3 regions of the Lysinibacillus sp. FSL K6-0075 genome follow, and region 3 is predicted to be linked to each of the others. Evidence: a T-box and tRNA genes for the amino acid it is inferred to sense, from the RefSeq annotation. Region 3 holds a T-box; the other regions hold tRNA genes.
The links. The T-box of region 3 lies ahead of trpS (tryptophan--tRNA ligase). A T-box ahead of a tRNA ligase gene usually reads a tRNA of that ligase, here a tRNA-Trp.
Positions count from the first base shown of each region.

Region 1: it encodes a tRNA-Trp, which carries the amino acid that the T-box ahead of trpS (tryptophan--tRNA ligase) is inferred to sense. The anticodon was not compared.
Region 2: it encodes a tRNA-Trp, which carries the amino acid that the T-box ahead of trpS (tryptophan--tRNA ligase) is inferred to sense. The anticodon was not compared.

Region 1 is NZ_CP151947.1:279,579-290,014, forward strand. Features, by position in the region: gene MHB65_RS01255 (SLC13 family permease) at 1-1,206, shown strand, start outside; rRNA gene MHB65_RS01260 (16S ribosomal RNA) at 1,617-3,168, shown strand; rRNA gene MHB65_RS01265 (23S ribosomal RNA) at 3,350-6,277, shown strand; rRNA gene rrf (5S ribosomal RNA) at 6,343-6,458, shown strand; tRNA gene MHB65_RS01275 (tRNA-Val) at 6,470-6,545, shown strand; tRNA gene MHB65_RS01280 (tRNA-Asp) at 6,550-6,625, shown strand; tRNA gene MHB65_RS01285 (tRNA-Thr) at 6,634-6,709, shown strand; tRNA gene MHB65_RS01290 (tRNA-Tyr) at 6,717-6,800, shown strand; tRNA gene MHB65_RS01295 (tRNA-Trp) at 6,805-6,878, shown strand; tRNA gene MHB65_RS01300 (tRNA-His) at 6,922-6,997, shown strand; tRNA gene MHB65_RS01305 (tRNA-Gln) at 7,007-7,081, shown strand; tRNA gene MHB65_RS01310 (tRNA-Lys) at 7,095-7,167, shown strand; tRNA gene MHB65_RS01315 (tRNA-Arg) at 7,186-7,262, shown strand; tRNA gene MHB65_RS01320 (tRNA-Pro) at 7,278-7,354, shown strand; tRNA gene MHB65_RS01325 (tRNA-Ala) at 7,370-7,445, shown strand; tRNA gene MHB65_RS01330 (tRNA-Ser) at 7,459-7,551, shown strand; tRNA gene MHB65_RS01335 (tRNA-Phe) at 7,558-7,633, shown strand; tRNA gene MHB65_RS01340 (tRNA-Gly) at 7,639-7,712, shown strand; tRNA gene MHB65_RS01345 (tRNA-Ile) at 7,717-7,790, shown strand; tRNA gene MHB65_RS01350 (tRNA-Asn) at 7,798-7,874, shown strand; tRNA gene MHB65_RS01355 (tRNA-Glu) at 7,876-7,947, shown strand; gene MHB65_RS01360 (nitric oxide synthase oxygenase) at 8,708-9,754, shown strand; gene MHB65_RS01365 (hypothetical protein) at 9,833-10,363, shown strand; gene MHB65_RS01370 (MFS transporter) at 10,433-10,436, opposite strand, start outside.
Region 2 is NZ_CP151947.1:4,180,821-4,191,256, reverse strand. Features, by position in the region: gene MHB65_RS20965 (nucleotidyltransferase-like protein) at 1-819, shown strand, start outside; rRNA gene MHB65_RS20960 (16S ribosomal RNA) at 1,174-2,725, shown strand; rRNA gene MHB65_RS20955 (23S ribosomal RNA) at 2,906-5,833, shown strand; rRNA gene rrf (5S ribosomal RNA) at 5,944-6,059, shown strand; tRNA gene MHB65_RS20945 (tRNA-Asn) at 6,076-6,152, shown strand; tRNA gene MHB65_RS20940 (tRNA-Ser) at 6,158-6,249, shown strand; tRNA gene MHB65_RS20935 (tRNA-Glu) at 6,274-6,348, shown strand; tRNA gene MHB65_RS20930 (tRNA-Val) at 6,364-6,439, shown strand; tRNA gene MHB65_RS20925 (tRNA-Met) at 6,469-6,543, shown strand; tRNA gene MHB65_RS20920 (tRNA-Asp) at 6,547-6,622, shown strand; tRNA gene MHB65_RS20915 (tRNA-Phe) at 6,639-6,711, shown strand; tRNA gene MHB65_RS20910 (tRNA-Thr) at 6,724-6,799, shown strand; tRNA gene MHB65_RS20905 (tRNA-Tyr) at 6,809-6,892, shown strand; tRNA gene MHB65_RS20900 (tRNA-Trp) at 6,906-6,979, shown strand; tRNA gene MHB65_RS20895 (tRNA-His) at 6,993-7,068, shown strand; tRNA gene MHB65_RS20890 (tRNA-His) at 7,108-7,183, shown strand; tRNA gene MHB65_RS20885 (tRNA-Gln) at 7,203-7,277, shown strand; tRNA gene MHB65_RS20880 (tRNA-Gly) at 7,284-7,358, shown strand; tRNA gene MHB65_RS20875 (tRNA-Cys) at 7,367-7,440, shown strand; tRNA gene MHB65_RS20870 (tRNA-Leu) at 7,488-7,568, shown strand; gene MHB65_RS20865 (DUF6241 domain-containing protein) at 8,172-8,522, opposite strand; gene MHB65_RS20860 (hypothetical protein) at 8,501-8,704, opposite strand; gene MHB65_RS20855 (DUF2785 domain-containing protein) at 9,165-9,986, opposite strand.
Region 3 is NZ_CP151947.1:765,788-776,223, forward strand. Features, by position in the region: gene MHB65_RS03500 (AAA family ATPase) at 1-1,951, shown strand, start outside; gene MHB65_RS03505 (YjzD family protein) at 2,001-2,195, opposite strand; gene MHB65_RS03510 (IS256 family transposase) at 2,544-3,710, shown strand; gene MHB65_RS03515 (beta-ketoacyl-ACP synthase III) at 4,523-5,461, shown strand; gene fabF (beta-ketoacyl-ACP synthase II) at 5,492-6,733, shown strand; gene MHB65_RS03525 (hypothetical protein) at 6,839-7,060, shown strand; gene trpS (tryptophan--tRNA ligase) at 7,063-8,052, opposite strand; T-box leader at 8,170-8,391, opposite strand; gene spxA (transcriptional regulator SpxA) at 8,882-9,277, shown strand; gene mecA (adaptor protein MecA) at 9,712-10,380, shown strand.

The sequences.
Region 1 (10,436 bases), 490 kb from region 3:
TCACCAAAGAAAATTATTAAGCAATATGACTTAAATAATCGTCTATTTAAAATCTCTGTTCCTGATGAGTCACCTATTATTGAAACCTCTTTAGCAGAATTAAAACTGCCAGCTAAGTATATGCTCTGTATGATGAAAATTCATCGTAAATCACAGGAGGGTATTAATTTACTACCGATGACTTATCAAGAAATGGCAGGCCCAACTAGTGTCATTCATGCTAAGGACGAGCTATACGTTCAAGGAGAGGTAGAGGATATTCGTCGTTTTGTTGAGGATTATCATCTTGAGATGCAAGGATTAGTAGAAGGGGAAGCCGATGAACTGGTATCGAAGCATCTTGGCATTGCGGAGGTATTGCTCACACCCAATTCGAGCTTTATCAATGAAACGGTTAGCTCTCTCGGATTCCGAGAAAAATATAATTTAAATATCATTGGCATTAATCGCAAGGGTGGATATAAGCTTCAGGATATGGTGTCTCACAAATTAAAATTTGGAGATGCAATATTAGTTCAGGGAGCATGGGATGAAATTCTTTTATTAGCAAGAGAAACTCAGGATGTCGTGGTTGTCGGGCAGCCGAAAGAACATGCAAGTGTAGCAGCAGCTACAGGCAAAGCTGGAATTGCAGGGATTATTATGTTGTTCATGATTATTTTGATGGCATTTGAAATTTTCCCTGCTGTAATTTCTGTAATGATTGGTGCCGTACTTATGATTTTAACAGGCTGCTTGAGAAACATGGAAGATGCCTATAGTAATATGAATTTTGAAAGTATTGTGCTAGTGGCTGCCATGTTGCCAATGGCGACAGCGTTAGAAAAAACAGGAGGCATGACCATTTTATCCGATGGTATTATTAATGCCTTAGGTGATTTCGGACCATATGGCGTGCTTATAGGCGTTTATATTTTGACAGCCATTTTCGGTCAATTTATTAGTAATACGGCAACTGCTGTATTGTTTGCACCGATTGCCATGAGTGCTGCCATTGCAATGGAGGTTAGTCCCACAACATTTATGATTGCAGTAGCAGTCGCAGCAAGTATGGCGTTTGCTACGCCAATTGCTTCCCCTACTAATGCATTGGTAATGACGGCAGGGGGCTACAAATTTATGGATTTTGTAAGAATAGGGGTACCATTACAAATTGTTATGTTTATTGTCATGATGATCGCCATCCCATTCTTTTTCCCATTTTAAAAACTCGGTTTCTCTACCGAGTTTTTTGTTTTATAAAAAGATCTATTATTTTTTTGTAGGAAATTATGATAAAATTATTTTTTAGTTAGCGGTATAACATTGAACTAGCTTATGGAGTAGATTTTTTTAATCATCCTTTTTGCAGTTGTTAATATAGGAAGTTTTTCTTTGATAATAAAAAAGTTAAATTTTTTTCTTGAAAAGTGTTGACCTTTTTAAAATAAGGGTGTAGTATTATACAAGTCGCCAGGGTGACACGCTAAAACAAAGCAAAACATGAACCTTGAAAACTGAACAAGCAAAACGTAATCAATAAAGTTTTAAGTAGCTAGCTTCGGCGAGTGAACGAAACAAAAATTTTGGACATCAAAATTGATGCCAGCAAAACAATTTGAGCTAATCAAATTTCTTTTATGGAGAGTTTGATCCTGGCTCAGGACGAACGCTGGCGGCGTGCCTAATACATGCAAGTCGAGCGAACAGAGAAGGAGCTTGCTCCTTCGACGTTAGCGGCGGACGGGTGAGTAACACGTGGGCAACCTACCCTATAGTTTGGGATAACTCCGGGAAACCGGGGCTAATACCGAATAATTTGTTTCACCTCATGGTGAAACACTGAAAGACGGTTTCGGCTGTCGCTATAGGATGGGCCCGCGGCGCATTAGCTAGTTGGTGAGGTAACGGCTCACCAAGGCGACGATGCGTAGCCGACCTGAGAGGGTGATCGGCCACACTGGGACTGAGACACGGCCCAGACTCCTACGGGAGGCAGCAGTAGGGAATCTTCCACAATGGGCGAAAGCCTGATGGAGCAACGCCGCGTGAGTGAAGAAGGATTTCGGTTCGTAAAACTCTGTTGTAAGGGAAGAACAAGTACAGTAGTAACTGGCTGTACCTTGACGGTACCTTATTAGAAAGCCACGGCTAACTACGTGCCAGCAGCCGCGGTAATACGTAGGTGGCAAGCGTTGTCCGGAATTATTGGGCGTAAAGCGCGCGCAGGTGGTTTCTTAAGTCTGATGTGAAAGCCCACGGCTCAACCGTGGAGGGTCATTGGAAACTGGGAGACTTGAGTGCAGAAGAGGATAGTGGAATTCCAAGTGTAGCGGTGAAATGCGTAGAGATTTGGAGGAACACCAGTGGCGAAGGCGACTATCTGGTCTGTAACTGACACTGAGGCGCGAAAGCGTGGGGAGCAAACAGGATTAGATACCCTGGTAGTCCACGCCGTAAACGATGAGTGCTAAGTGTTAGGGGGTTTCCGCCCCTTAGTGCTGCAGCTAACGCATTAAGCACTCCGCCTGGGGAGTACGGTCGCAAGACTGAAACTCAAAGGAATTGACGGGGGCCCGCACAAGCGGTGGAGCATGTGGTTTAATTCGAAGCAACGCGAAGAACCTTACCAGGTCTTGACATCCCGTTGACCACTGTAGAGATATAGTTTCCCCTTCGGGGGCAACGGTGACAGGTGGTGCATGGTTGTCGTCAGCTCGTGTCGTGAGATGTTGGGTTAAGTCCCGCAACGAGCGCAACCCTTGATCTTAGTTGCCATCATTTAGTTGGGCACTCTAAGGTGACTGCCGGTGACAAACCGGAGGAAGGTGGGGATGACGTCAAATCATCATGCCCCTTATGACCTGGGCTACACACGTGCTACAATGGACGATACAAACGGTTGCCAACTCGCGAGAGGGAGCTAATCCGATAAAGTCGTTCTCAGTTCGGATTGTAGGCTGCAACTCGCCTACATGAAGCCGGAATCGCTAGTAATCGCGGATCAGCATGCCGCGGTGAATACGTTCCCGGGCCTTGTACACACCGCCCGTCACACCACGAGAGTTTGTAACACCCGAAGTCGGTGAGGTAACCTTTTGGAGCCAGCCGCCGAAGGTGGGATAGATGATTGGGGTGAAGTCGTAACAAGGTAGCCGTATCGGAAGGTGCGGCTGGATCACCTCCTTTCTAAGGATTATTTCGGAATACAAACCTTGGGTTTGTAAGATTACGTTTTGCGTTCAGTTTTGAAGGTTCATTCTTTCTGAATGAAACACTTCAAAACTTGTTCTTTGAAAACTGGATAAAACGACATTGAAATTGTAACAAACACATTTATTTTTTAAGTTTTTTATAGGCTTAATAACTTGGTTAAGTTATTAAGGGCGCACGGCGAATGCCTTGGCACTAGGAGCCGAAGAAGGACGGCACTAACACCGATATGCTTCGGGGAGCTGTAAGTGAGCTTTGATCCGGAGATTTCCGAATGGGGGAACCCACTACGTTTAATCGCGTAGTATCTTGACGTGAATACATAGCGTCTTGAAGGCAGACCCAGGGAACTGAAACATCTAAGTACCTGGAGGAAGAGAAAGAAAAATCGATTCCCTGAGTAGCGGCGAGCGAAACGGGAAGAGCCCAAACCAAGAGGCTTGCCTCTTGGGGTTGTAGGACACTCAATACGGAGTTACAAAAGAGCGAGTTAGATGAAGCGACTTGGAAAGGTCCGCCAGAGCAGGTAAAAGCCCTGTAGTCGAAAGTTCGTTCCCTCCTGAGTGGATCCTGAGTACGGCGGAACACGTGAAATTCCGTCGGAATCCGGGAGGACCATCTCCCAAGGCTAAATACTACCTAGTGACCGATAGTGAACCAGTACCGTGAGGGAAAGGTGAAAAGCACCCCGGAAGGGGAGTGAAAGAGATCCTGAAACCGTGTGCCTACAAGTAGTTAGAGCCCGTTAATGGGTGATAGCGTGCCTTTTGTAGAATGAACCGGCGAGTTACGATTACGTGCGAGGTTAAGCTTTAGAAGGCGGAGCCGCAGCGAAAGCGAGTCTGAATAGGGCGAAATAGTACGTGGTCGTAGACCCGAAACCAGGTGATCTACCCATGTCCAGGGTGAAGGTGAGGTAACACTTACTGGAGGCCCGAACCCACGCACGTTGAAAAGTGCGGGGATGAGGTGTGGGTAGCGGAGAAATTCCAATCGAACTTGGAGATAGCTGGTTCTCTCCGAAATAGCTTTAGGGCTAGCCTCGTGATGAGAATACTGGAGGTAGAGCACTGTTTGGACTAGGGGGCCATCCCGGTTTACCGAATTCAGACAAACTCCGAATGCCAGATATTTATACACGGGAGTCAGACTGCGAGTGATAAGATCCGTAGTCAAAAGGGAAACAGCCCAGACCACCAGCTAAGGTCCCAAAGTAATCGTTAAGTGGAAAAGGATGTGGCGTTGCACAGACAACCAGGATGTTGGCTTAGAAGCAGCCATCATTTAAAGAGTGCGTAATAGCTCACTGGTCGAGTGACGCTGCGCCGAAAATGTATCGGGGCTAAACGATTCACCGAAGCTGTGGATTGACATCTACGATGTCAGTGGTAGGAGAGCGTTCTAAGTGCGTTGAAGTCAGACCGGAAGGACTGGTGGAGCGCTTAGAAGTGAGAATGCCGGTATGAGTAGCGAAAGACGGGTGAGAATCCCGTCCACCGTATGACTAAGGTTTCCTGAGGAAGGCTCGTCCGCTCAGGGTTAGTCGGGACCTAAGCCGAGGCCGATAGGCGTAGGCGATGGACAACAGGTTGATATTCCTGTACCACCTCCTCACCGTTTGAGAAATGGGGGGACGCAGTAGGATAGGGTAAGCGCGCTGTTGGATATGCGCGTCCAAGCAGTAAGGCGTGTGTGTAGGCAAATCCGCACACTGTAACGTTGAGCTGTGATGGCGAGTCCGTATGGACGAAGTTCCTGATTTCACACTGCCAAGAAAAGCCTCTATCGAGGTGAGAGGTGCCCGTACCGCAAACCGACACAGGTAGTCGAGGAGAGAATCCTAAGGTGTGCGAGAGAACTCTCGTTAAGGAACTCGGCAAAATGACCCCGTAACTTCGGGAGAAGGGGTGCTCTTGAGCGTGCAAGCGCATGAGAGCCGCAGTGAATAGGCCCAGGCGACTGTTTAGCAAAAACACAGGTCTCTGCAAAACCGTAAGGTGACGTATAGGGGCTGACGCCTGCCCGGTGCTGGAAGGTTAAGAGGAGTGGTTAGCGCAAGCGAAGCTGCGAATTGAAGCCCCAGTAAACGGCGGCCGTAACTATAACGGTCCTAAGGTAGCGAAATTCCTTGTCGGGTAAGTTCCGACCCGCACGAAAGGCGTAACGATCTGGGCACTGTCTCAACGAGAGACTCGGTGAAATTATAGTACCTGTGAAGATGCAGGTTACCCGCGACAGGACGGAAAGACCCCGTGGAGCTTTACTGTAGCCTGATATTGAATTTTGGTACAACTTGTACAGGATAGGTAGGAGCCAGAGATCTCGGAGCGCCAGCTTCGAAGGAGGCGTCGGTGGGATACTACCCTGGTTGTATTGAAATTCTAACCCATGCCCCTTAGCGGGGCAGGAGACAGTGTCAGGCGGACAGTTTGACTGGGGCGGTCGCCTCCTAAAAGGTAACGGAGGCGCCCAAAGGTTCCCTCAGAATGGTTGGAAATCATTCGTAGAGTGTAAAGGCACAAGGGAGCTTGACTGCGAGACCTACAAGTCGAGCAGGGTCGAAAGACGGGCTTAGTGATCCGGTGGTTCCGCATGGAAGGGCCATCGCTCAACGGATAAAAGCTACCCCGGGGATAACAGGCTTATCTCCCCCAAGAGTCCACATCGACGGGGAGGTTTGGCACCTCGATGTCGGCTCATCGCATCCTGGGGCTGTAGTCGGTCCCAAGGGTTGGGCTGTTCGCCCATTAAAGCGGTACGCGAGCTGGGTTCAGAACGTCGTGAGACAGTTCGGTCCCTATCCGTCGTGGGCGTAGGAAATTTGAGAGGAGCTGTCCTTAGTACGAGAGGACCGGGATGGACACACCGCTGGTGTACCAGTTGTCTTGCCAAAGGCATCGCTGGGTAGCTATGTGTGGACGGGATAAGTGCTGAAAGCATCTAAGCATGAAGCCCCCCTCAAGATGAGATTTCCCATTACGCAAGTAAGTAAGATCCCTCAAAGACGATGAGGTAGATAGGTTCGAGGTGGAAGTGTGGTGACACATGGAGCTGACGAATACTAATCGATCGAGGACTTAACCAAAACGTTTGACACATTCAATGCACGTTTATCCAGTTTTGAAAGAATAAGTCTTTCAACTGAATAAGTGAAGTGATGATGGCAAAGAGGTCACACCCGTTCCCATACCGAACACGGAAGTTAAGCTCTTTAGCGCCGATGGTAGTTGGGGGTTTCCCCCTGTGAGAGTAGGACATCGCTTCGCTTATTTTTTGTGGAGGATTAGCTCAGCTGGGAGAGCATCTGCCTTACAAGCAGAGGGTCGGCGGTTCGAGCCCGTCATCCTCCACCATTATGGTCCCGTGGTGTAGCGGTTAACATGCCTGCCTGTCACGCAGGAGATCGCCGGTTCGATCCCGGTCGGGACCGCCATTATTATTGCCGGTGTAGCTCAGTTGGTAGAGCAACTGACTTGTAATCAGTAGGTCGTGGGTTCGACTCCTATCGCCGGCACCATTCCCTTGGAGGGGTAGCGAAGTGGCTAAACGCGGCGGACTGTAAATCCGCTCCTTAGGGTTCGGCGGTTCGAATCCGTCCCCCTCCACCATTTTAGGGGCATAGTTCAACGGTAGAATAGAGGTCTCCAAAACCTTTGGTGTGGGTTCGATTCCTACTGCCCCTGCCAGGTATTGAGGTACTCGTTCATATATAGCTATTATTTTATAGTGGCGATTGTGGCGAAGTGGTTAACGCATCGGATTGTGGTTCCGACATTCGTGGGTTCGATTCCCATCAGTCGCCCCATTTCAAAATTGGGGTATAGCCAAGCGGTAAGGCAACGGATTTTGATTCCGTCATGCCTAGGTTCGAATCCTAGTACCCCAGCCATTTTTTATTTTACGAGCCATTAGCTCAGTTGGTAGAGCATCTGACTTTTAATCAGAGGGTCGAAGGTTCGAGTCCTTCATGGCTCATCATTTTTTAATTAATATGCGCCCGTAGCTCAATTGGATAGAGCGTCTGACTACGGATCAGAAGGTTATGGGTTCGACTCCTGTCGGGCGCGCCAATAAATTCACGTTTACGGAATGTAGCTCAGCTTGGTAGAGCACTTGGTTTGGGACCAAGGGGTCGTAGGTTCGAATCCTGTCATTCCGACCATCTTTCATGATAAATGGGGCCTTAGCTCAGCTGGGAGAGCGCCTGCCTTGCACGCAGGAGGTCAGCGGTTCGATCCCGCTAGGCTCCACCATTTTAATATTTTTGGAGGTATACCCAAGTCTGGCTGAAGGGATCGGTCTTGAAAACCGACAGGCGGGTAACACCGCGCGGGGGTTCGAATCCCTCTACCTCCTCCATTTTCCGGGTCAGTAGCTCAGTTGGTAGAGCATTAGATTGAAGCTCTAAGTGTCGGCGGTTCGATTCCGTCCTGACCCACCATTATTGCGGGTGTAGTTTAATGGTAAAACCTCAGCCTTCCAAGCTGATGTCGTGAGTTCGATTCTCATCACCCGCTCCAAAATGGGCCTATAGCTCAGCTGGTTAGAGCGCACGCCTGATAAGCGTGAGGTCGATGGTTCGAGTCCATTTAGGCCCATCATTATTCCGAAGTAGCTCAGTTGGTAGTAGCACCTGACTGTTAATCAGGTTGTCGCAGGTTCGAGTCCTGCCTTCGGAGCCACGGCCCGTTGGTCAAGTGGTTAAGACACCGCCCTTTCACGGCGGTAACACGGGTTCGAATCCCGTACGGGTCATCAAGCATGTAGCACAGATGTGTGTTACATGCTTTTTTCTATTTTCTTTAAGTACATTCTCCTTTTTCATGTTGTTGAAAAAAGATCATGTCATTAGTAGAAAAAGACCTTTTAGCAAGGTGAGGGGTTGATTTCCGTTCCGCCAGCGTCCTTTCCAGGGGGCGTCCGATGAGCCGCTTCACTCACTAGCGTTCGCTCCAGGGTCTCCTTTGTGACGCTAAATCCCTTAGGAGTGACGCTGGCTCCACTCCAATCAACCATGTGCAAAAGTGTCTTTTCCTTATCTTACATACTAACCGTAGCGATCAAAATAGCCCATGATTTGTATAATTAGATAGGCTCTTATTTTCATTGTGTAGTGACAACACCCCTTCATAAAGGGTAGTGAAGACCTTCACTTTATTTGAAAACCTTTGCTAAAAAAGTTAACATTTTGTAGGTTGGAGTGGAGGGCTACTTGACTCCCGTGGGATAGCGAGACAGGCGAGCCCCTGCACGGAGCGGTAGCAGAGGAAGCGGCTCGGCGCTCGCCCACAGGAAAGCAAGTAGCCTGCAACGGAAATCCGTTTTCACCTTTCACAAAAATTCTATTGTTAGTTTTGTTTTTCAACACTATGTAGATTCTCTTTACGAAAGAGAATCTACAGATTAAATTTGAACAAACTATTTCATATATAAAATATGTATGTTTTTTCAAGTACTATTTTCATGGTGCTTGTTGTTTTGTTCCTCTAATATGAGGATAAGTGGAGGAATCGATATGAATATACAGGAGATACAGCAATTTTTAAGTTTATACCAGACAGAACAAAATAAATCAGAACTTTGGTTAAAGAATAGATTACAGGAAGTTGAAAATGCAGGTGAATATTACCCAACAACTGAGGAGCTAGTTTTTGGTGCACGAGTGGCATGGCGTAATAGCAATAAATGTATCGGACGTCTATTTTGGCAGTCACTGCATGTGGTAGATGCACGTGATGTTTTAGATGAACAGGATATTTTTCAAAAATTACTAGAACATATTGATTATGCAACAAATTGTGGGAAGATCCGTCCAACTATAACAGTGTTTGCTTCAGATAGAGTAAGGATTTGGAATCATCAACTTATCCGTTATGCAGGCTATGAAACAGAAGCAGGCGTTATTGGAGATTCGCAATCCATTGAGTTTACAAAAGTATGTAAATCTCTGGGATGGAAAGGTAAAGGAACGGCTTTTGATGTGCTACCACTCATTATACAGGTGGATGATCGCGCTCCCAAAATGTATGTAATCCCTGAAGAATATATAGTAGAGGTCTCAATCCGCCATCCAGAGTTAGTGGATGTGGAGAAGTTAGGGATGAAATGGTATGCCGTACCCATAATTTCGAGTATGCGTTTTCAAATGGCAGGTATTGATTTTCAAGCTGCTCCATTTAATGGCTGGTATATGGGAACAGAAATCGGTGCACGCAATTTAGCAGATCATGAGCGCTATAACATGCTACCTGCTATTGCAGAAATTTTTAATCTTGATACAACCAAACAAGCGTCTCTTTGGCGTGATCGTGCATTAGTGGAACTTAATATTGCTGTTCTTCACTCATTTAAAGAAGATGGTGTGAGCATTGTTGATCATCATACAGCGGCTCAGCAATTTAAATTGTTTGAGGAAGCAGAAAAATCAGCAGAAAGAGAAGTTACAGGCAACTGGACATGGTTAATCCCGCCACTTTCGCCTGCAACGACTCATATATTCCATAAACCCTATGTAAATATATATCATACACCAAATTATTTTTATCAAAAGCCGTGCTATTAGCAGTAAAGGAGATGTTTACCTTCCTAATAATTTTGAAAATTAATTTCCAAATTACATGTTGAGGAGAGGGCGTTTACTATGTTAGACCAGCAAATCCCGAATATCCCATGGAGACAATTGACGACACCTTATGGTAGAGGAACAACCATCCCTCAGCTGATTGAACAGGAGCAATATCCACAGCTAGCTGCGTTAATTGAACATCAAGGTACACTATGGCAGGTGACACCCTGGGTTTTGCTTCTTCTTTTAAAAAAGCTAGCTAGTAAAAATACGGAGGATATCTCCTTACAAGAATTACAGTTATATTTGGCTGTGGCACATGCTATTACAAAGGATTATCTAGACTCAGTCAATACTGTTGAAACCATGCAGGAGCTATTAGATACTAACTATTTATGGTCAGAAAATGAGGACAATGATGAGCAGGAGTGGGAGGAAGAAACGCCAAAGGGCTATGGGCAGCAAGCTTTTGTAGGCTATTATTATTTTAGTTATTTACTCCTACAAGAGGCTATTCCTATTTTTTCTGCTATGACAGTTCATAGTAATGAAGCAAAAGAATGTCTTGCAGAATTGCTAACATTACTACAGCAATCTGACCATTAAACAATGCGTAAACGTATACACCATATAGAAATAAAGCAGATGGGGAACCTGAACCATCTGCTTTATTTATTAA
Region 2 (10,436 bases), 1.6 Mb from region 3:
TTAGTGGAAAAGCGTGAAGAACAAAGTAACGTTACAGATACATTTGATACAGTTTTACTCATTATCGTAAAAGAAGCAGAGCAACCAGTCTTTTCAAAACATTACTTATATGAAGGAAATAAAATCGCTCTACATACTGTTACGGAGAAATTAATTCGCAAATGGTTACTCATCGGTTCAAATAGGAAGGTCGTCGATTGGATATTCTTCGGTAGAGTACTATTTGATCGGAATGAGTTTCTGCATAAATTAAAAATAGAATTGCAGGAATTTCCGTATAGCGGCCGTAAAATTAAAACAGGTATTCAATTTTCAAAGTTAATTCGGCGCTATTTGGAAGGGAAAGAATACTTCGATAAAGGAAGTTACTTAGATGCTTATAATCACGTTGTTGATTCTCTACATCATCTAGGCCGTTTATCTATTATCGATAGTGGCCTGTATCCGGAAGTAACTGTTTGGGCACAAGTGAAAAAAATTGAGCCGGCTATCTATAAGCTGTATGAAGAGCTAGTGACAAGTAATGAACCAATAGAAAAGCGCTTAGAATTGTTGTTTTTAGCAAGTGAGTTTTTAATTCACTCTCGTACACGAGATGGAGCACAGCATATATTAGAAGTTATGCAAACAAAAGAAATGTGGACCATTCAAGAACTGCATGACCATCATGAGCTCGTAAATTACTCAGTAGATCTAGAAGTGTTTGTTGAGTATTTAGTGGATAAAGGCTATATTCAAATAGAACCAATTGCTGCGAAAAATGATAGAATATTTCACCGTCATTACAAGGTAAATAAAGATGCTCTAGAAATGGGGTAATGACTGTAGTATGCTTGTAATCGAGGTATTTAAAAATACCTCGATATTTTTTTTAGAAAAGTAGTTGACGGATGGTATTTTAGTATTGTATTATATTAATTGTCGCTAAGACATAACGAACAACTCAGAAAGAAACACAAAAAACTTTTTAAAAAAGTTGTTGACATGTTTTGAATGAGATGTTAATATAAAGGAGTCGCTGAAAAAAACGACTTAAACAATGAACCTTGAAAACTGAACAAGCAAAACGTAATCAATAAAGTTTTAAGTAGCTAGCTTCGGTTAGTGAACGAAACAAAAATTTTGGACATCAAAATTGATGCCAGCAAAACAATTTGAGCTAATCAAATTTCTTTTATGGAGAGTTTGATCCTGGCTCAGGACGAACGCTGGCGGCGTGCCTAATACATGCAAGTCGAGCGAACAGAGAAGGAGCTTGCTCCTTCGACGTTAGCGGCGGACGGGTGAGTAACACGTGGGCAACCTACCCTATAGTTTGGGATAACTCCGGGAAACCGGGGCTAATACCGAATAATTTGTTTCACCTCATGGTGAAACACTGAAAGACGGTTTCGGCTGTCGCTATAGGATGGGCCCGCGGCGCATTAGCTAGTTGGTGAGGTAACGGCTCACCAAGGCGACGATGCGTAGCCGACCTGAGAGGGTGATCGGCCACACTGGGACTGAGACACGGCCCAGACTCCTACGGGAGGCAGCAGTAGGGAATCTTCCACAATGGGCGAAAGCCTGATGGAGCAACGCCGCGTGAGTGAAGAAGGATTTCGGTTCGTAAAACTCTGTTGTAAGGGAAGAACAAGTACAGTAGTAACTGGCTGTACCTTGACGGTACCTTATTAGAAAGCCACGGCTAACTACGTGCCAGCAGCCGCGGTAATACGTAGGTGGCAAGCGTTGTCCGGAATTATTGGGCGTAAAGCGCGCGCAGGTGGTTTCTTAAGTCTGATGTGAAAGCCCACGGCTCAACCGTGGAGGGTCATTGGAAACTGGGAGACTTGAGTGCAGAAGAGGATAGTGGAATTCCAAGTGTAGCGGTGAAATGCGTAGAGATTTGGAGGAACACCAGTGGCGAAGGCGACTATCTGGTCTGTAACTGACACTGAGGCGCGAAAGCGTGGGGAGCAAACAGGATTAGATACCCTGGTAGTCCACGCCGTAAACGATGAGTGCTAAGTGTTAGGGGGTTTCCGCCCCTTAGTGCTGCAGCTAACGCATTAAGCACTCCGCCTGGGGAGTACGGTCGCAAGACTGAAACTCAAAGGAATTGACGGGGGCCCGCACAAGCGGTGGAGCATGTGGTTTAATTCGAAGCAACGCGAAGAACCTTACCAGGTCTTGACATCCCGTTGACCACTGTAGAGATATAGTTTCCCCTTCGGGGGCAACGGTGACAGGTGGTGCATGGTTGTCGTCAGCTCGTGTCGTGAGATGTTGGGTTAAGTCCCGCAACGAGCGCAACCCTTGATCTTAGTTGCCATCATTTAGTTGGGCACTCTAAGGTGACTGCCGGTGACAAACCGGAGGAAGGTGGGGATGACGTCAAATCATCATGCCCCTTATGACCTGGGCTACACACGTGCTACAATGGACGATACAAACGGTTGCCAACTCGCGAGAGGGAGCTAATCCGATAAAGTCGTTCTCAGTTCGGATTGTAGGCTGCAACTCGCCTACATGAAGCCGGAATCGCTAGTAATCGCGGATCAGCATGCCGCGGTGAATACGTTCCCGGGCCTTGTACACACCGCCCGTCACACCACGAGAGTTTGTAACACCCGAAGTCGGTGAGGTAACCTTTTGGAGCCAGCCGCCGAAGGTGGGATAGATGATTGGGGTGAAGTCGTAACAAGGTAGCCGTATCGGAAGGTGCGGCTGGATCACCTCCTTTCTAAGGATTATTTCGGAATACAAACCTTGGGTTTGTAAGATTACGTTTTGCGTTCAGTTTTGAAGGTTCATTCTTCTGAATGAAATGCTTCAAAACTTGTTCTTTGAAAACTGGATAAAACGACATTGAAATTGTAACAAACACATTTATTTTTTAAGTTTTTTATAGGCTTAATAACTTGGTTAAGTTATTAAGGGCGCACGGCGAATGCCTTGGCACTAGGAGCCGAAGAAGGACGGCACTAACACCGATATGCTTCGGGGAGCTGTAAGTGAGCTTTGATCCGGAGATTTCCGAATGGGGGAACCCACTACGTTTAATCGCGTAGTATCTTGACGTGAATACATAGCGTCTTGAAGGCAGACCCAGGGAACTGAAACATCTAAGTACCTGGAGGAAGAGAAAGAAAAATCGATTCCCTGAGTAGCGGCGAGCGAAACGGGAAGAGCCCAAACCAAGAGGCTTGCCTCTTGGGGTTGTAGGACACTCAATACGGAGTTACAAAAGAGCGAGTTAGATGAAGCGACTTGGAAAGGTCCGCCAGAGCAGGTAAAAGCCCTGTAGTTGAAAGTTCGTTCTCTCCTGAGTGGATCCTGAGTACGGCGGAACACGTGAAATTCCGTCGGAATCCGGGAGGACCATCTCCCAAGGCTAAATACTACCTAGTGACCGATAGTGAACCAGTACCGTGAGGGAAAGGTGAAAAGCACCCCGGAAGGGGAGTGAAAGAGATCCTGAAACCGTGTGCCTACAAGTAGTTAGAGCCCGTTAATGGGTGATAGCGTGCCTTTTGTAGAATGAACCGGCGAGTTACGATTACGTGCGAGGTTAAGCTTTAGAAGGCGGAGCCGCAGCGAAAGCGAGTCTGAATAGGGCGAAATAGTACGTGGTCGTAGACCCGAAACCAGGTGATCTACCCATGTCCAGGGTGAAGGTGAGGTAACACTTACTGGAGGCCCGAACCCACGCACGTTGAAAAGTGCGGGGATGAGGTGTGGGTAGCGGAGAAATTCCAATCGAACTTGGAGATAGCTGGTTCTCTCCGAAATAGCTTTAGGGCTAGCCTCGTGATGAGAATACTGGAGGTAGAGCACTGTTTGGACTAGGGGGCCATCCCGGTTTACCGAATTCAGACAAACTCCGAATGCCAGATATTTATACACGGGAGTCAGACTGCGAGTGATAAGATCCGTAGTCAAAAGGGAAACAGCCCAGACCACCAGCTAAGGTCCCAAAGTAATCGTTAAGTGGAAAAGGATGTGGCGTTGCACAGACAACCAGGATGTTGGCTTAGAAGCAGCCATCATTTAAAGAGTGCGTAATAGCTCACTGGTCGAGTGACGCTGCGCCGAAAATGTATCGGGGCTAAACGATTCACCGAAGCTGTGGATTGACATCTACGATGTCAGTGGTAGGAGAGCGTTCTAAGTGCGTTGAAGTCAGACCGGAAGGACTGGTGGAGCGCTTAGAAGTGAGAATGCCGGTATGAGTAGCGAAAGACGGGTGAGAATCCCGTCCACCGTATGACTAAGGTTTCCTGAGGAAGGCTCGTCCGCTCAGGGTTAGTCGGGACCTAAGCCGAGGCCGATAGGCGTAGGCGATGGACAACAGGTTGATATTCCTGTACCACCTCCTCACCGTTTGAGAAATGGGGGGACGCAGTAGGATAGGGTAAGCGCGCTGTTGGATATGCGCGTCCAAGCAGTAAGGCGTGTGTGTAGGCAAATCCGCACACTGTAACGTTGAGCTGTGATGGCGAGTCCGTATGGACGAAGTTCCTGATTTCACACTGCCAAGAAAAGCCTCTATCGAGGTGAGAGGTGCCCGTACCGCAAACCGACACAGGTAGTCGAGGAGAGAATCCTAAGGTGTGCGAGAGAACTCTCGTTAAGGAACTCGGCAAAATGACCCCGTAACTTCGGGAGAAGGGGTGCTCTTGAGCGTGCAAGCGCATGAGAGCCGCAGTGAATAGGCCCAGGCGACTGTTTAGCAAAAACACAGGTCTCTGCAAAACCGTAAGGTGACGTATAGGGGCTGACGCCTGCCCGGTGCTGGAAGGTTAAGAGGAGTGGTTAGCGCAAGCGAAGCTGCGAATTGAAGCCCCAGTAAACGGCGGCCGTAACTATAACGGTCCTAAGGTAGCGAAATTCCTTGTCGGGTAAGTTCCGACCCGCACGAAAGGCGTAACGATCTGGGCACTGTCTCAACGAGAGACTCGGTGAAATTATAGTACCTGTGAAGATGCAGGTTACCCGCGACAGGACGGAAAGACCCCGTGGAGCTTTACTGTAGCCTGATATTGAATTTTGGTACAACTTGTACAGGATAGGTAGGAGCCAGAGATCTCGGAGCGCCAGCTTCGAAGGAGGCGTCGGTGGGATACTACCCTGGTTGTATTGAAATTCTAACCCATGCCCCTTAGCGGGGCAGGAGACAGTGTCAGGCGGACAGTTTGACTGGGGCGGTCGCCTCCTAAAAGGTAACGGAGGCGCCCAAAGGTTCCCTCAGAATGGTTGGAAATCATTCGTAGAGTGTAAAGGCACAAGGGAGCTTGACTGCGAGACCTACAAGTCGAGCAGGGTCGAAAGACGGGCTTAGTGATCCGGTGGTTCCGCATGGAAGGGCCATCGCTCAACGGATAAAAGCTACCCCGGGGATAACAGGCTTATCTCCCCCAAGAGTCCACATCGACGGGGAGGTTTGGCACCTCGATGTCGGCTCATCGCATCCTGGGGCTGTAGTCGGTCCCAAGGGTTGGGCTGTTCGCCCATTAAAGCGGTACGCGAGCTGGGTTCAGAACGTCGTGAGACAGTTCGGTCCCTATCCGTCGTGGGCGTAGGAAATTTGAGAGGAGCTGTCCTTAGTACGAGAGGACCGGGATGGACACACCGCTGGTGTACCAGTTGTCTTGCCAAAGGCATCGCTGGGTAGCTATGTGTGGACGGGATAAGTGCTGAAAGCATCTAAGCATGAAGCCCCCCTCAAGATGAGATTTCCCATTACGCAAGTAAGTAAGATCCCTCAAAGACGATGAGGTAGATAGGTTCGAGGTGGAAGTGTGGTGACACATGGAGCTGACGAATACTAATCGATCGAGGACTTAACCAAAACGTTTGAAACATTCAATGCACGTTTATCCAGTTTTGAAAGAATAAAATATTATAATATACTTGTAATTTTTATAAGATATGTTATAATAAGTATTGTCTTTCAAATAGTCTAGTGATGATGGCAAAGAGGTCACACCCGTTCCCATACCGAACACGGAAGTTAAGCTCTTTAGCGCCGATGGTAGTTGGGGGCTTCCCCCTGTGAGAGTAGGACGTCGCTAGGCTATATACTAAAATTATTCCGAAGTAGCTCAGTTGGTAGTAGCACCTGACTGTTAATCAGGTTGTCGCAGGTTCGAGTCCTGCCTTCGGAGCCATTCTTGGAGAGTTGTCCGAGTGGCCGAAGGAGCACGATTGGAAATCGTGTAGGCGGTTAACACTGTCTCAAGGGTTCAAATCCCTTACTCTCCGCCAGCACTTTGATTTGTTCCAATAGTTGGCCCCTTGGTCAAGTGGTTAAGACACCGCCCTTTCACGGCGGTAACACGGGTTCGAATCCCGTAGGGGTCACCATTTAAATACCCAGATGGAGGATTAGCTCAGCTGGGAGAGCATCTGCCTTACAAGCAGAGGGTCGGCGGTTCGAGCCCGTCATCCTCCACCATTATTTTTTACAATAGTATATATCATTATCGCGGGGTGGAGCAGTGGTAGCTCGTCGGGCTCATAACCCGAAGGTCGTTGGTTCAAATCCGGCCCCCGCAACCAAATGGTCCCGTGGTGTAGCGGTTAACATGCCTGCCTGTCACGCAGGAGATCGCCGGTTCGATCCCGGTCGGGACCGCCATTTATTTTAATAACATGGGTCAGTAGCTCAGTTGGTAGAGCATTAGATTGAAGCTCTAAGTGTCGGCGGTTCGATTCCGTCCTGACCCATCATGTTTTTTTGCCGGTGTAGCTCAGTTGGTAGAGCAACTGACTTGTAATCAGTAGGTCGTGGGTTCGACTCCTATCGCCGGCACCATGTATTCCCGGAGGGGTAGCGAAGTGGCTAAACGCGGCGGACTGTAAATCCGCTCCTTAGGGTTCGGCGGTTCGAATCCGTCCCCCTCCACCAGTTTTAATCTAATAGGGGCATAGTTTAACGGTAGAATAGAGGTCTCCAAAACCTTTGATGTGGGTTCGATTCCTACTGCCCCTGCCAATTTAATTTTATGGCGGTTGTGGCGAAGTGGTTAACGCACCTGATTGTGGTTCAGGCATTCGTGGGTTCGATTCCCATCAGTCGCCCCATTTAATTTTAAATTAGAATAATACCAAATAGTAATTATGGCGGTTGTGGCGAAGTGGTTAACGCACCTGATTGTGGTTCAGGCATTCGTGGGTTCGATTCCCATCAGTCGCCCCATTTTTATCTAATTATCTTTTGGGGTATAGCCAAGCGGTAAGGCAACGGATTTTGATTCCGTCATGCCCTGGTTCGAATCCAGGTACCCCAGCCATTTTTTGCGGAAGTAGTTCAGTGGTAGAACACCACCTTGCCAAGGTGGGGGTCGCGAGTTCGAACCTCGTCTTCCGCTCCAAGTATGATGGCGGCATAGCCAAGTGGTAAGGCACAGGTCTGCAACACCTTTATCACCGGTTCAAATCCGGTTGCCGCCTCCATATTTTAACTGCTAATCGGTTTATCCGATTTTTTTTATCGCCATTATGCCGGTGTGGCGGAATTGGCAGACGCGCACGACTCAAAATCGTGTTCCTTTGGAGTGTCGGTTCGACCCCGACCACCGGTATCTAAAACTAGCAATAGAATGCTACGTATCAAGGCTTCACACTTAATTGTGTGGAGTCTTTTTTGTGTTCCTTTACACTACAAAATCAATTCAAGTAGTGTGCGGAGGTAGTGTAACAGAGCCTTTGTATGCAACAATTGCTGTTAATATCCCGACTTCGATAGTTGATTGTCCAATAGAATAATAGGGAATATAACCCAAAAGAAAAAACGTCACTACGGTTAAGTAAATGACGTTTTGTGATGTTATTGATCTCGTGATTTATTTGTGGTCATTTCTATTAAGTCTTGAATAAACTCAGGAGTCTCAATGGATGTAAAAATTTAGAAACTTGTTGTCGCGCTTGTTTCTCATTGTATGGGAACGGTCATGGGCCAATTTTATCAATTCAATCGCCAAACTCTTCTTGTACACGTTCTTCAATCCATAGGCTTTTGCGTTCAAAGCGATATTTAAGTGATAAAGTTCTTTGTCTGTTAGCGGTCTTTCTTCCATATATAAAACCCTCCGCCGATAATTTTTTTGTATCTTAGTAATTGGTGGATTTTAGTAATTAGTATTATGATAATAAATTGAAAAATAGCAGACAAATAGAAAATTTCCCTATTTTTTATTTTCGAAATATTCTTTTATATAATACCCTTCCTCCTCTGGCGTTGACAAACGAGTTGCTTTTCCTAGGGCTTCTTCACCTCCGCCTTGTTGTAATTTCCAAATTTTATTATGGTCGTCAACGGCGTTTGAAAAATCACCTTTCGACCATCTTTCCAATATTGGAATGTAAAGATCGTTATGTTCATAATCGTTCATTTTACATACAGCCAACAATCGGTCAACCTTTTCTTGTGTTATTTGCTCGTGACCCCATTGAGCACCAGATTGAACCTTTTGGTGAGACATGCTGTGAATGGCTTCATTTATTTTGTCTTCTATTAAGTTGTCAGGATAAAGCAATTCTTCTTTTGTTTTACTTTCGAGAATTGCTCCGTCACCTTCAACAACAATTGTTTTTGTTGAAAGTGAGCAGGTTGAGCAGGTTTTTCTATTGGATTTGTGAATTGAGTGTAAGCAAAAGCTGCACCGATGATGGCTGCTATTACAATGATAATAGTAGTCGATTTTGTTTTTCTTTTCATTCTATTAACTCCTCATTGTAATTTGTATGATTATGTAATTATATATTGCTTTATATTATGTAATTAGGTTAATAATAACAGATTATTATAATTAAACGGGATTGATTAAGGGAAGCAAAACAAAAAAAGTCCATGTTTATTTTTCAAACATGAGCTTTTTTAATAAAATTTAATTTGGACATTGTAAGGCGTTTATTGTTCTTCTACTGATACATTTCTGTAAAAGTATCGATTGCCAATTGATCGTTTCCTTCAATGGTTTCTTTTAGAAGATGTGCATAAGTTCTCATTGTTGTTTCAATGTCTTCATGACCTAAGCGTCTACTTATGTATTCCCCGCAAATCAAATTTTCTGTGAAAAGTGTGAAGTAAAAATGTTCCCTGAGGGCTATTGTTTGCCTGTTACCACATTTGAAGTGGAGACGGACAAGTGTGGGTGCTTTCCCCTCATTTATTTTAATTAGGAATAGTATACTTTTTCTACTTTATATAATGTTTGCTCGATAGTCGAGCAGAGAACGGCATCTACATTGTAAAATTTAACTCGAAAGTATAAACTTTTCAAAAAGTTCTTTATATTATTTTTTTGCTTAAAGGCAGGGAGAAATTCTGAATTTTTCTCCACATCACCAAAACTTTGAATCCATTGCTCTACATGAGTCTGACTAAGTATTTTTCTATTTAATACACTAATTATACATTTTACCATTCTTTCATCTTCCCCATCGGAGTAAACTCGATCTGTTATGGTCATCTTTTCGTAAACCAAATCGAGGATAGTTAAGAGGTCACTTTTATCCAGTTCGGAGCATTGGGCCAAATCATCTAAAGCATCTGCTGCATGGGCTATAGCATGAGCCCAGCCTTTTTCTTCGTCATACCCACGGTAATCTCGCTCTTCCTGTACATTGTAAAATACTTTCTCTTTTATCTGATGAATTTGCTCTCTTGAGAGAAATGGTGATTCTCTATTCCTTGTGAAGAGGAGCGGTATGACTAGCATGGAGAAAGATCGAGTGAAGACAGAGTCTGTATTTGTTTCACCAAGCTTAAAAAGCAGATGGTTTTTATCCAAAACAACTGGTAGAAGTTGTTCTAGTTCGTTTGCTGTTAGAGAATTATCAGGAATCCAATGTGATAAGGTCGTATAAATTAGCTCATCACGTAGTTGGGCATCCAAAGAACCGATGTTATTTATCATTTCTAGCATCAACTGGAATGTATCGGGGGGTGCCTGGTATCCATTTTCTTTTATTAATATCAACTTTTCTTTTAAATTCATTTTACACGCTCCTACTAGAAATTTTCTGAACTAACTTTTTCAAGGGTTTCTACTGACTATACGACTTCTTCCCTTACTATGAGGTACAGATAGGATCAGAGACAATCCGCAATAGCAGAAAGGAATAAATTATTTCCAAGAGGTTTATTTCCTCATAAAATCCATAAAATTCCTCCTCCTTCGATTGTATTTTATACGATAACTTACTATCTAAAAAACTTTCCCACCCGATTTTAGGATAAAGAACCCATATAATAATATTAAAAATTTTCATTGTAAGTTAATGGTTAGATAGTTATCATTTGTATGTTAAATTAAATTAATACAAAGTGCAATAACTAATGGAATTTAAATTTTGGGCGTGAACTTCTACTGAAGTAATAATTACAATCTATCTAATAAGAAAAGACAATATTCAGGAAATATTATCGTTGTCACCTACACAGCAAG
Region 3 (10,436 bases):
AGGAGTTGGTAAAACAGCGATTGTTGAAGGTTTAGCACAGCGTATTGTAAAAGGTGATGTACCAGAAGGCTTGAAAGAATGTGTGCTATATGAACTGGATATGAGTGCGCTAATCGCTGGTGCAAGCTATCGTGGACAATTTGAAGAACGCTTAAAAGGTGTGCTAAAAGAAGTAAAAGATTCAGAAGGACAAATTATTCTATTTATTGATGAAATTCATACGATCGTAGGCGCAGGAAAAACAGATGGCGCTATGGACGCAGGAAATATGCTGAAGCCAATGCTAGCACGTGGTGAATTACACTGTATTGGTGCTACTACTTTAGATGAATATCGTATGTACATTGAAAAAGATCCCGCGTTAGAACGCCGATTCCAGCAAGTACTAGTGCGTGAGCCTTCTATAGAGGATACAGTATCCATTTTACGTGGCTTAAAAGAACGCTTTGAGTTGCATCACGCCGTACGTATTCATGATAGAGCCATTGTTGCGGCAGCAGAACTATCCAATCGCTATATTACAGAGCGATTTTTACCTGATAAAGCGATTGATTTAATTGATGAGGCTTGTGCGATGATACGTACGGAAATTGATTCCATGCCACAGGAGTTAGACGCAGTCACTCGTCGTATTATGCAGCTAGAAATTGAAGAACAGGCTTTACGTAAGGAGAAAGACGAGGCAAGTAAAAAGCGTCTAGAGCAATTACGTGAGGAATTAGCAAAGTTAAAAAAATCCTCTGAGGGCATGCGACAACAATGGGAAGCAGAAAAAGAAAAGCTTCACGATATCCAGAAAAAACGGGAAACATTGGATAAATATCGTCGTGATTTAGATGAGGCGGAAAGTAAATATGATTTAAATAAAGCTGCTGAATTACGTCATGGTAAAATTCCGACACTTGAAAAAGACATTCAGGCACTTGAAAAGGAATTAGAGAACGGTGCAGAATCTCGCATTTTACGTGAAGAGGTAACAGCAGATGAAATCGCTGCAATCGTTTCACGTTGGACAGGAATTCCTGTTACAAAATTAGTGGAGGGTGAGCGTGAAAAACTCTTACGTTTAAAGGATACATTACATGAACGTGTGGTTGGGCAAGATACAGCTGTTCAATTAGTGACAGAAGCTGTATGGCGTGCACGTGCAGGCATCAAAGATCCACACCGACCTATTGGTAGCTTTTTATTCTTAGGCCCAACTGGTGTAGGTAAAACAGAACTTGCCAAGGCACTTGCTGCACAGTTATTTGATTCAGAGGATCACTTTATTCGTATTGATATGAGTGAATACATGGAGAAACATAGTGTGTCCCGTCTTGTTGGTGCTCCTCCAGGTTATGTAGGCTATGAGGAAGGTGGACAACTAACAGAAGCCGTTCGCCGAAATCCTTATTCTGTGGTGCTACTAGATGAGATTGAAAAAGCTCATCCTGATGTGGCGAATATTTTACTGCAAATTTTAGATGATGGACGTATTACAGATAGTCAGGGACGTATGGTGAATTTTACAAATACAGTGGTCATTTTAACTTCGAATATTGGTTCTAGCTATTTAATGGAAGCAAAAGAAAATGATGCTACTGTAGAAGACTTAGTCATGACAGCTCTAAGACAACATTTTAAACCAGAGCTATTAAACCGAATGGATGATATCATCTTCTTCCATGCTTTATCTACTAAACATTTTACAGCGATTGCTTGGAAGTATGTGGAGCAATTGATTCAACGTGTGGCAGAGCAAGAAATTACTTTATCTGTCGAGCAAGAAGTCATTGATTGGGTAGTACAGCAAGGCGCAGATGCCCAATTTGGAGCAAGACCACTAAAACGCTTTGTACAGCGACATATTGAAACAGCCGTTGCTAAAGAACTCTTACGCGGAGAAGTTTTACCAGAGGAGACATTGTATGTAAAAATGCGTGATGGCCAATGTGTTGTGGAGAAATAACAGAAAAAACCTGTTCGGCATGAAGCTGAACAGGTTTTTTCTAGCTGAATTAATGATGGTCTGCAGCTTCTGGTGTAGGGTCGTTTGGAATGATTGCTCCAATAATAAAGATAAGGATGGAGAATACAACCGAAACGATTGCCCCTGTTTTGAAATCAAATGGTACACCAAGTACAGAGCTGACTACGTAGTTTAACATAGAAACTAGTAGGAATGACCATATGAACGTTACGATATATTGCATTAATTTCACCTCAACCGAACTTTTTTCATCATAAGGTTTTACTCATATTCATTATCATATCATAACATAAATCAAAAAAAAATGAACCATTTATGTGAAACATGGCGATTTTGTCACAACAAATATGAGTTTTTGTATTTTATGTTTGGTGATGCTAAAGTATTTACGAATGGTTCTGAAATAGGGGAATGCGCTCCTAAGCTGGTGAAAAGCGCTCAGAAATAGTGGAAATCCGCTCCTAAACGGATTAAGTCCATATAATTGTGTAAAAAGAAAAGGGGTCATTTTCTCTCCTCTTGGTTAGAATGTTTTCAACCACGAACACATTTTAAGAGAGGTAGATTAAAAATGACCCAATTACAGTTTAACCTAGACATGGATCTTTTAAAAGATTCCGTTATGAATTCCACTATTGATGCTGTTGTAAAGTCAGCTATTATTTTAGTCTTAAATGAATTTATGGAAAAAGAAAGAGATGCCTTCCTACATGCATCTGCCTATGAACGTTCTAATGAGCGTCGTGATTACCGTAATGGGTACTATGAACGTGAACTGACTATGAGTATTGGTAAGATAAAACTAAAAGTTCCTAGAACGCGTCATGGTGAATTTTCTCCTACTGTTTTTGACAAGTATGCACGTTGTGATCAGGCATTTGTTCTTTCTATGCTGGAGATGGTTATTAATGGCGTCTCTACACGAAAAGTCACACATATTGTAGAACAACTTTGCGGCGAATCCGTTTCTAAATCTTTTGTTTCTTCACTCACACAGAAACTGGATCCGATCGTGAACGAATGGGCAAATCGTCCATTAAACACCATGTATTATCCTTTTGTTTTTGTAGATGCCATGTACATAAAAGTACGTGAACATCAACGTGTCGTATCAAAAGCTGTTTATATCGCTACGGCCATTACGGAAGAAAATAAACGCGAAATTATCGGTTTAAGTGTGGATCATGTTGAAAGTTTTGATAGTTGGAGCTCTTTTTTTAAACAACTCAAATCACGTGGACTTCAATCACCTCAACTAGTGATTTCAGATGCTCATCAAGGGCTTCAAAAAGCGATACAGCGTGAGTTTATCGGTACTGCTTGGCAAAGATGTAATGTGCATTTTAAACGAAATATTATCGAGAAGCTTCCTAAAAAAGACTTCGTTGATATCCGAATGATGATGAAGCGCATTTTTGAAGCCGTAACCCTTGAAGATATTCGAAAGTTTAAAGATGAATTAATGGACCAATTTGGAAATAATCCAAAGTACGAAAAAGCTCTTACTATCTTAGATGAAGGTTTCGAAGATACCATCCAATACATGAATTATCCAGCAGATATACGCTGTCATATTCGAAGTACAAATTCACTTGAACGATTAAATCAAGAAGTGCGTAGAAGAGAAAAGGTCATACGAATCTTTCCAAATACGCAGTCTGCCTTTCGATTGGTAGGTGCTATTTTAATGCAGTATCAAGAAACGATTTACTCAAAGAAAAAAGGTTTAACCAAATAGAACAAGTTTTTTTCAACGTATCTTCCATTCATGGAGTATTCCACAAGCAGTAAAGGCTATCAAAGTGAAAAGAGCCTTTGACAGCCTTTACTGCCTGTGGAGATATAAACCCATGGAAGTTACGGGCAAAAAAATGGTAGTGTTGTTAAATGGATAAACAAAATTTGGCTACATCGATCAAGAGCTATGAATAAACGCTAGGTTGAAAACTTCTGTATAGAATTTTACACAATAATTAGGACTTGACTCCTAAACGGATAGAAAGCGCTCTAAAACAGGAGGCCCCCGCTCAAAGATGGATAGAAAGCGCTCTAAAAAGAGAGAACCCCGCTCAAAGATGGATGAAAGGCGCTCCAAAAAAAAGGGGCCCCGCTCCTAAATGGAGAGAAAGCGCTCCAAAAAAGAAGGCCCCCGCTCAAAGATGGATAGAAAGCGCTCCAAAACAGGAGGCCCCCGCTCAAAGATGGATGGAAAGCGCTCCAAAAAGGGAGAACCCCGCTCAAAGATGGATAAAAAGCGCTCCAAAAAAGAAGGGCCCCGCTCAAAGATGGATGGAAAGCGCTCCAAAATAGGTGAACCCCGCTCTAGGTTCACTAAAAGCGCTCCAAAAACTAAAGAACCTGCTCAACAAAGGATAATAAACCCTCTAAAATAGAAGGCCCTCATTTCATCAAATTCCTTCACCTCGATAATCAAACAACACCACCCTCATACACATAAAATTTAAATCATCTTGCGTCTTTCCTTTTGTATGCGTTATAATTATGACCAGTTACTAATAATTGATAGTAAGAAAGCTGAGGGGTTGCTATATGAACGCTGGTATTATAGGAATAGGCAAATATGTTCCTGAGAAGGTCGTTACAAATTTTGATTTGGAAAAAATAATGGATACTTCGGATGAATGGATTCGTACTCGAACAGGCATTGAAGAACGTCATTTTGCGGCAGATGATCAGGAAACTTCAGATTTAGCAGTAGCTGCTGCAAAAGAAGCTATTGCAAATGCGGGGATTACGCCTGAGGAAATTGGTTTAATTCTTGTAGCAACTGTCACACAGGATCAAAATTTTCCAAGTGTAGCTTGTATGGTTCAGGAACAACTCGGAGCAGTGAATGCTGCAGCGATGGATCAAGCAGCAGCATGTGCAGGATTTATATATAGCTTAGTGACAGCAAAGCATTTTGTTGAGGCGAATGCTTATAAATATGTCTTAGTAGTAGGTGTAGAAAAGCTGTCGAAAGTCGTTGATTGGGAAGATCGTAATACAGCTGTATTATTTGGCGATGGTGCTAGTGCAGCTATCGTTGGGCCAGTATCTGAAGGTAGAGGTATTTTATCATTCGAACTTGGTGCAGACGGTACAGGCGGAAAGAATCTTTACTTATCGAAGCAAGACACAATTGCGATGAATGGTCGTGAAGTGTTTAAGTTTGCTGTGCGTCAAATGGGTGAATCGGCTGTTAATGTATTAGAAAAAGCGGGATTAACAAAAGAAGATGTTGATTTTTTAGTGCCGCATCAGGCAAATATACGAATTATGGAATCTGCTCGTGAACGATTAGAGCTACCACCAGAAAAAATGTCAAAAACGATTCATAAATACGGAAATACTTCAGCAGCATCTATTGGGATTTCCTTGGTAGATGAGCTCGAAGCAGGTAAGATTAAAGAGGATGATTTATTAGTCCTTGTAGGTTTTGGTGGCGGCTTAACATGGGGTGCCGTAGCCATGAGATGGGGAAAATAAGTAGGAAAAATGCTTGAGGGGAGTAAGACAATGAGTAAACGACGAGTAGTAATTACAGGAATTGGCGCAGTTACACCACTAGGAAATAACATCGAAGAAACATGGGCAAACATTAAAGCTGGTAAATCTGGCATAGGTGAGCTGACACGTTTAAATAAAGATCTTTTTGCAGCAAAAATCGCAGCAGAAGTGAAGGACTTCGATATTGAAAAATATATTGATCGTAAAGAAGCACGTAAAATGGATCGTTTCACACAATACGCATTAGCTGCTTCCATTATGGCAATGGAAGATGCACAGCTAACAATTGATGAAGAGCTAGCTCCACGTGCAGGTGTATGGATTGGCTCTGGTATCGGTGGAATGGAAACATATGAACAACAATTTTTAACATTCCAAGAGCGTGGTGCAAGACGTGTCAGTCCATTCTTTATTCCAATGATGATTCCTGATATGGCTTCGGGCCAAGTTTCTATTCACTTTGGTGCAAAGGGAATTAACTCTTGCTCTGTAACGGCATGTGCTTCGGGTACAAACTCTATTGGGGATGCCTTTAAAGTAATTGAACGTGGGGATGCAGATGTCATGATTTCGGGTGGTGCTGAATCACCAATCGTAACAATGGCTGTGGCAGGCTTCTGTGCCAATACAGCTTTATCATTAAATCAAGACCCACAAGCAGCATGTCGCCCATTCGATAAAAACCGCGATGGCTTTATTATCGGAGAAGGTGCAGGTATCGTTATTTTAGAAGAATATGAACATGCAAAAGCTCGTGGTGCCAAAATCTATGCTGAAGTTTTAGGTTATGGTGCAACAGGTGATGCACATCACATTACGGCTCCAGCTCCAGAGGGTGAAGGTGCAGCACGTGCGATGACGCAAGCATTAACAGATGGTGGCGTAGAGCCATCACAAGTTGATTATATTAATGCTCATGGTACGAGTACGCCATACAATGATTTATTTGAAACACAAGCTGTTAAAACTGCTTTTGGTGAGCATGCGTATAAGCTTGCAATGAGCTCTACAAAATCGATGACGGGTCACTTATTAGGAGCAGCTGGTGGTGTGGAAGCGATTTTCACAGCATTAGCCCTTAAAGAAGGGATTTTACCTCCTACAATCAATTTAAAAGATCCTGATCCTGAATGTGATTTAGATTATGTTCCAAACGAAGCAAGAGAAGCAAGTATTCAATACGCAATGAGTAATTCTCTTGGTTTTGGTGGTCACAACGCAAGTCTTCTATTCAAAAAATATGAAGCCTAATATGTAAACATAAAAAACGTCAGCCGAATTTAAATGGCTGACGTCTTTTTTTATAGTTTTGTGAATAAATGATAAGTAAGAAGAAATAGAAAGGATGCCACTACGATGTTTCGTCTCTTTTTATTTTTAGTAAGTTATGGCTTAATGATCCTCTCAGTAGGGAATCTCATATTGTATTTAAATTACCGCACACTAGGTTATTCATGGAAGGTTGTTTTCAAGTTTATTTTTCAAACAACAGAATTTTATATGGCGGTAGGAGCCTGTATTATCATCTGTGCAGTTGTGCTTGATCTAGGCTTTGATCGATCCTCAGACAAGCCGTAAGTTTAGCGACGTGCGCGACCAAGACCCATGGCATCTTCCATACGTTTTAATGTAGCACTGGCAATCGCATTCGCCTTTTCAGCACCCTCATCTAGAATGACATCTAATTCGGATGATTCTACTAGATGATAGAATTTTTCTTGAATAGGTGTTAGGTGTTCAATCACTGCTGTTGCTACACCTTGCTTGAATCCACCATACCCAATTCCCTCATATTTTTTGACTAAATCTTCAATCGCTATACCTGAAATAGCCGATTCGATTGTCAATAAATTTGAAACGCCTGGTTTATTTTCCACATCAAATGCAACGATACCGTCAGAGTCTGTAACGGCTGATTTTATTTTTTTCTCAATTTCTTTCGCCGTATCTAATAAACGGATTGTCGCTTTCGTATTTGGATCTGATTTACTCATTTTCTTTGTTGGCTCTTGTAAGGATTTAATACGAGCGCCTGCTTTTGGTAATTGAATTTCTGGAATCGTTAAAACATCACCAAAGCGTTTGTTAAAGCGTTCTGCTAGGTCACGAGTCAGCTCGATATGCTGCTTCTGATCATCGCCGACAGGAACAATATTTGTGTTATAAAGTAGTATGTCTGCAGCCATTAAAGGTGGGTATGTTAAAAGAGCAGCAGATACGCTTTCCTTACCGTGTGATTTATCTTTAAATTGTGTCATGCGTTCTAGCTCTCCGATAGACGCAACACATTGTAACATCCATCCTGCCTGAGCATGCGCTGGCACCTCTGATTGGATGAATAACGTAGATTTTTTAGGGTCAATGCCTGTAGCAATATAGGTAGCAGCTAGCTTACGAATACTTTCTCGTAATTCTTTAGGGTCCTGTGCAACAGTTATGGCATGTTGATCAACGATACAATAAATCGCATTTCCTTCATCTTGTAGTGCAGGGAATTGCTTGAATGCTCCTAAATAGTTCCCTAAAGTTACGATACCTGTAGGCTGTACGCCAGAAAAAATAGTTGTCATTAAAATTTCCTCCTCGAATTCAAATTCTGTGACAATTGTCAGCAGCGTTACCTTCATCTTTCAATCTGTTTGATGAAGACAAAAAAACATCATGCGTCCTCATTAGATTTTTTCTAATGAAGGGACGAATGATGTTTGAATCCGCGGTACCACCCAGCTTGCCTAAAAAGGCCACTCAGCTTCGTAACGTGAAGGGACGAGCTTTGCTATTAGCTTTAAGAAGCGTTCACAAAGCTAACTCGGAAGTCCATTCCACATGCCTCCACGATCTGTTTGCAGCAACCACAGACTCTCTATACGTGAATTAGCACATGTACTACTCTTCGTCAGCGTTTTTCTCAATTTAAATTGTTCAAATTGATTTGATTGCAAAGAATTATATTATAAAGATTTCTTTATGTAAAGTCAGACTTTTGACGGTGTTTTTTTTCGAGAAAAAATTATATGCTTTTTTTGTTGTGTAATTTTGTTATAAATATAAATTTTTTTATTAAAATATTGTTGAGGTGTACACGTCGAATTGACAATTTTCTCGTTTATTTTTCTTAAATGAGAACAAGTAAGATAGATGTTTGGATGTTTAAAATGCTTGAAAAGTGGGAATGGTAGTAGTAGCACATAAGTTTGAAGAAAATACACTACATTAAAAAGCTGTATAAATAGACAGAATATTTAGGGATAGGTTCAGACTTTTTTTATTGGAACTATATTCAAATACAGCGGAGTACTGTATAATGGTACTGTGTATTTTACATTACATTAATTCTAATTTAACACACTGGTTCTGGTTTATAGATAATGATTCGAAATGAAAGGATGTGTCAGAATGATTGTAACCCTATTTACATCACCAAGTTGTACCTCTTGTCGTAAAGCGAAAGCTTGGTTAGAGGAGCACGAAATTCCATATACAGAACGTAATATATTTTCTGAACCGCTCAGCATTAGTGAAATAAAAAAAATTTTACGTATGACAGAAGACGGAACTGATGAAATTATTTCTACTCGTTCAAAAATATTCCAAAAATTAAATGTGGATGTTGAAAGTTTACCATTACAACGTTTATATGAATTAATTCAGGAATATCCTGGCTTATTACGTAGACCAATCATTTTAGATGAAAAACGTCTACAGGTTGGCTACAATGAAGATGAAATTCGCCGTTTCTTACCTCGAAAAGTTCGAGCATATCAATTACAAGAAGCGCAACGAATGGTGAATTAAACCTTTCTATTCTGAATAATATATGTAATAGATGTTACAGATGTGGAATGCATGTTGTGACATCTTTTTTTTATGTTTTACTTCTGTAAAACCTTCTATATGAAGTATAATAATTAATAGGGAAAAGTCATATATTTCCGTAAAAGTATGTTAAACTTGATTTAAGTTAAATAGTTTACTACAATTTCAATAATTCAAATATCTTCTGTGAAACGGTGTATATCCTTTTCATTTTATGACAGAACAGCATACAATAGAGTTAGAGACAACTGTGAATACAAAAATTCATGTTTACGGTTACTCGATGGTTTTACTGTAGTGTGGTCAAAGGTTGAAAAACAAATGCAGTATGAAGGTTAAAAACAAAGAATAAAAGCATACTAATGAAACAAAACTGTTTTTCGACATATGACAGTGAAGGGAGATGAGGTCTAGTGGACATCGAACGTGTAAATGAAAATACACTCAAGCTCTTTATTACGTACAATGATATAGAGGATCGCGGCTATAGTCGTGAAGAAATTTGGTACAATCGAGCAAAGGGTGAGCAACTTTTTTGGGATATGATTGATGAAGTAAACACGGAGGATTATTTTGATGTAGAGGGTCCGATTTGGATTCATATCAATGCATCTGAAGTTGGCTTAGAAATCATTGTCACACGTGCACATATTTTAAAAGACGGTGAAACATTAGATGGTCATTCGAATTTTGATGAACACAAAGATATGTTTGCACCATTCGATGAAGTTGGAGAGGATCTTCTTAGCCAACTAACTCAATTTGGTGACATGGATGAGTCAGAATTATTTATGGATACAGACATTTATGTTTATAAATTTAAAGATATTGATGAGTTAATCCCTGTCGCAAAACGAATGACAGACGAATTAGTGGATTCCTCATTATTCAAATATGAAAATTGGTACTATCTAGTTGTTGATTTCGGAAACGCAGATGAGGATTTAAATCGTCATGATAGAAATGCAGTTATCAAGGAATTTTTAACACCATCCAATTTTACAATTCATCGTCTAGAGGAGTACGGTGAAAAAATTATGGAATTCAATTGCTTTGAAACAGTTCGAAAATACTTTGCATAAGCAATGAATCACCTAATTATTTTAGACTGTAGTGAAACTCGTAAAAGAATCGAGTT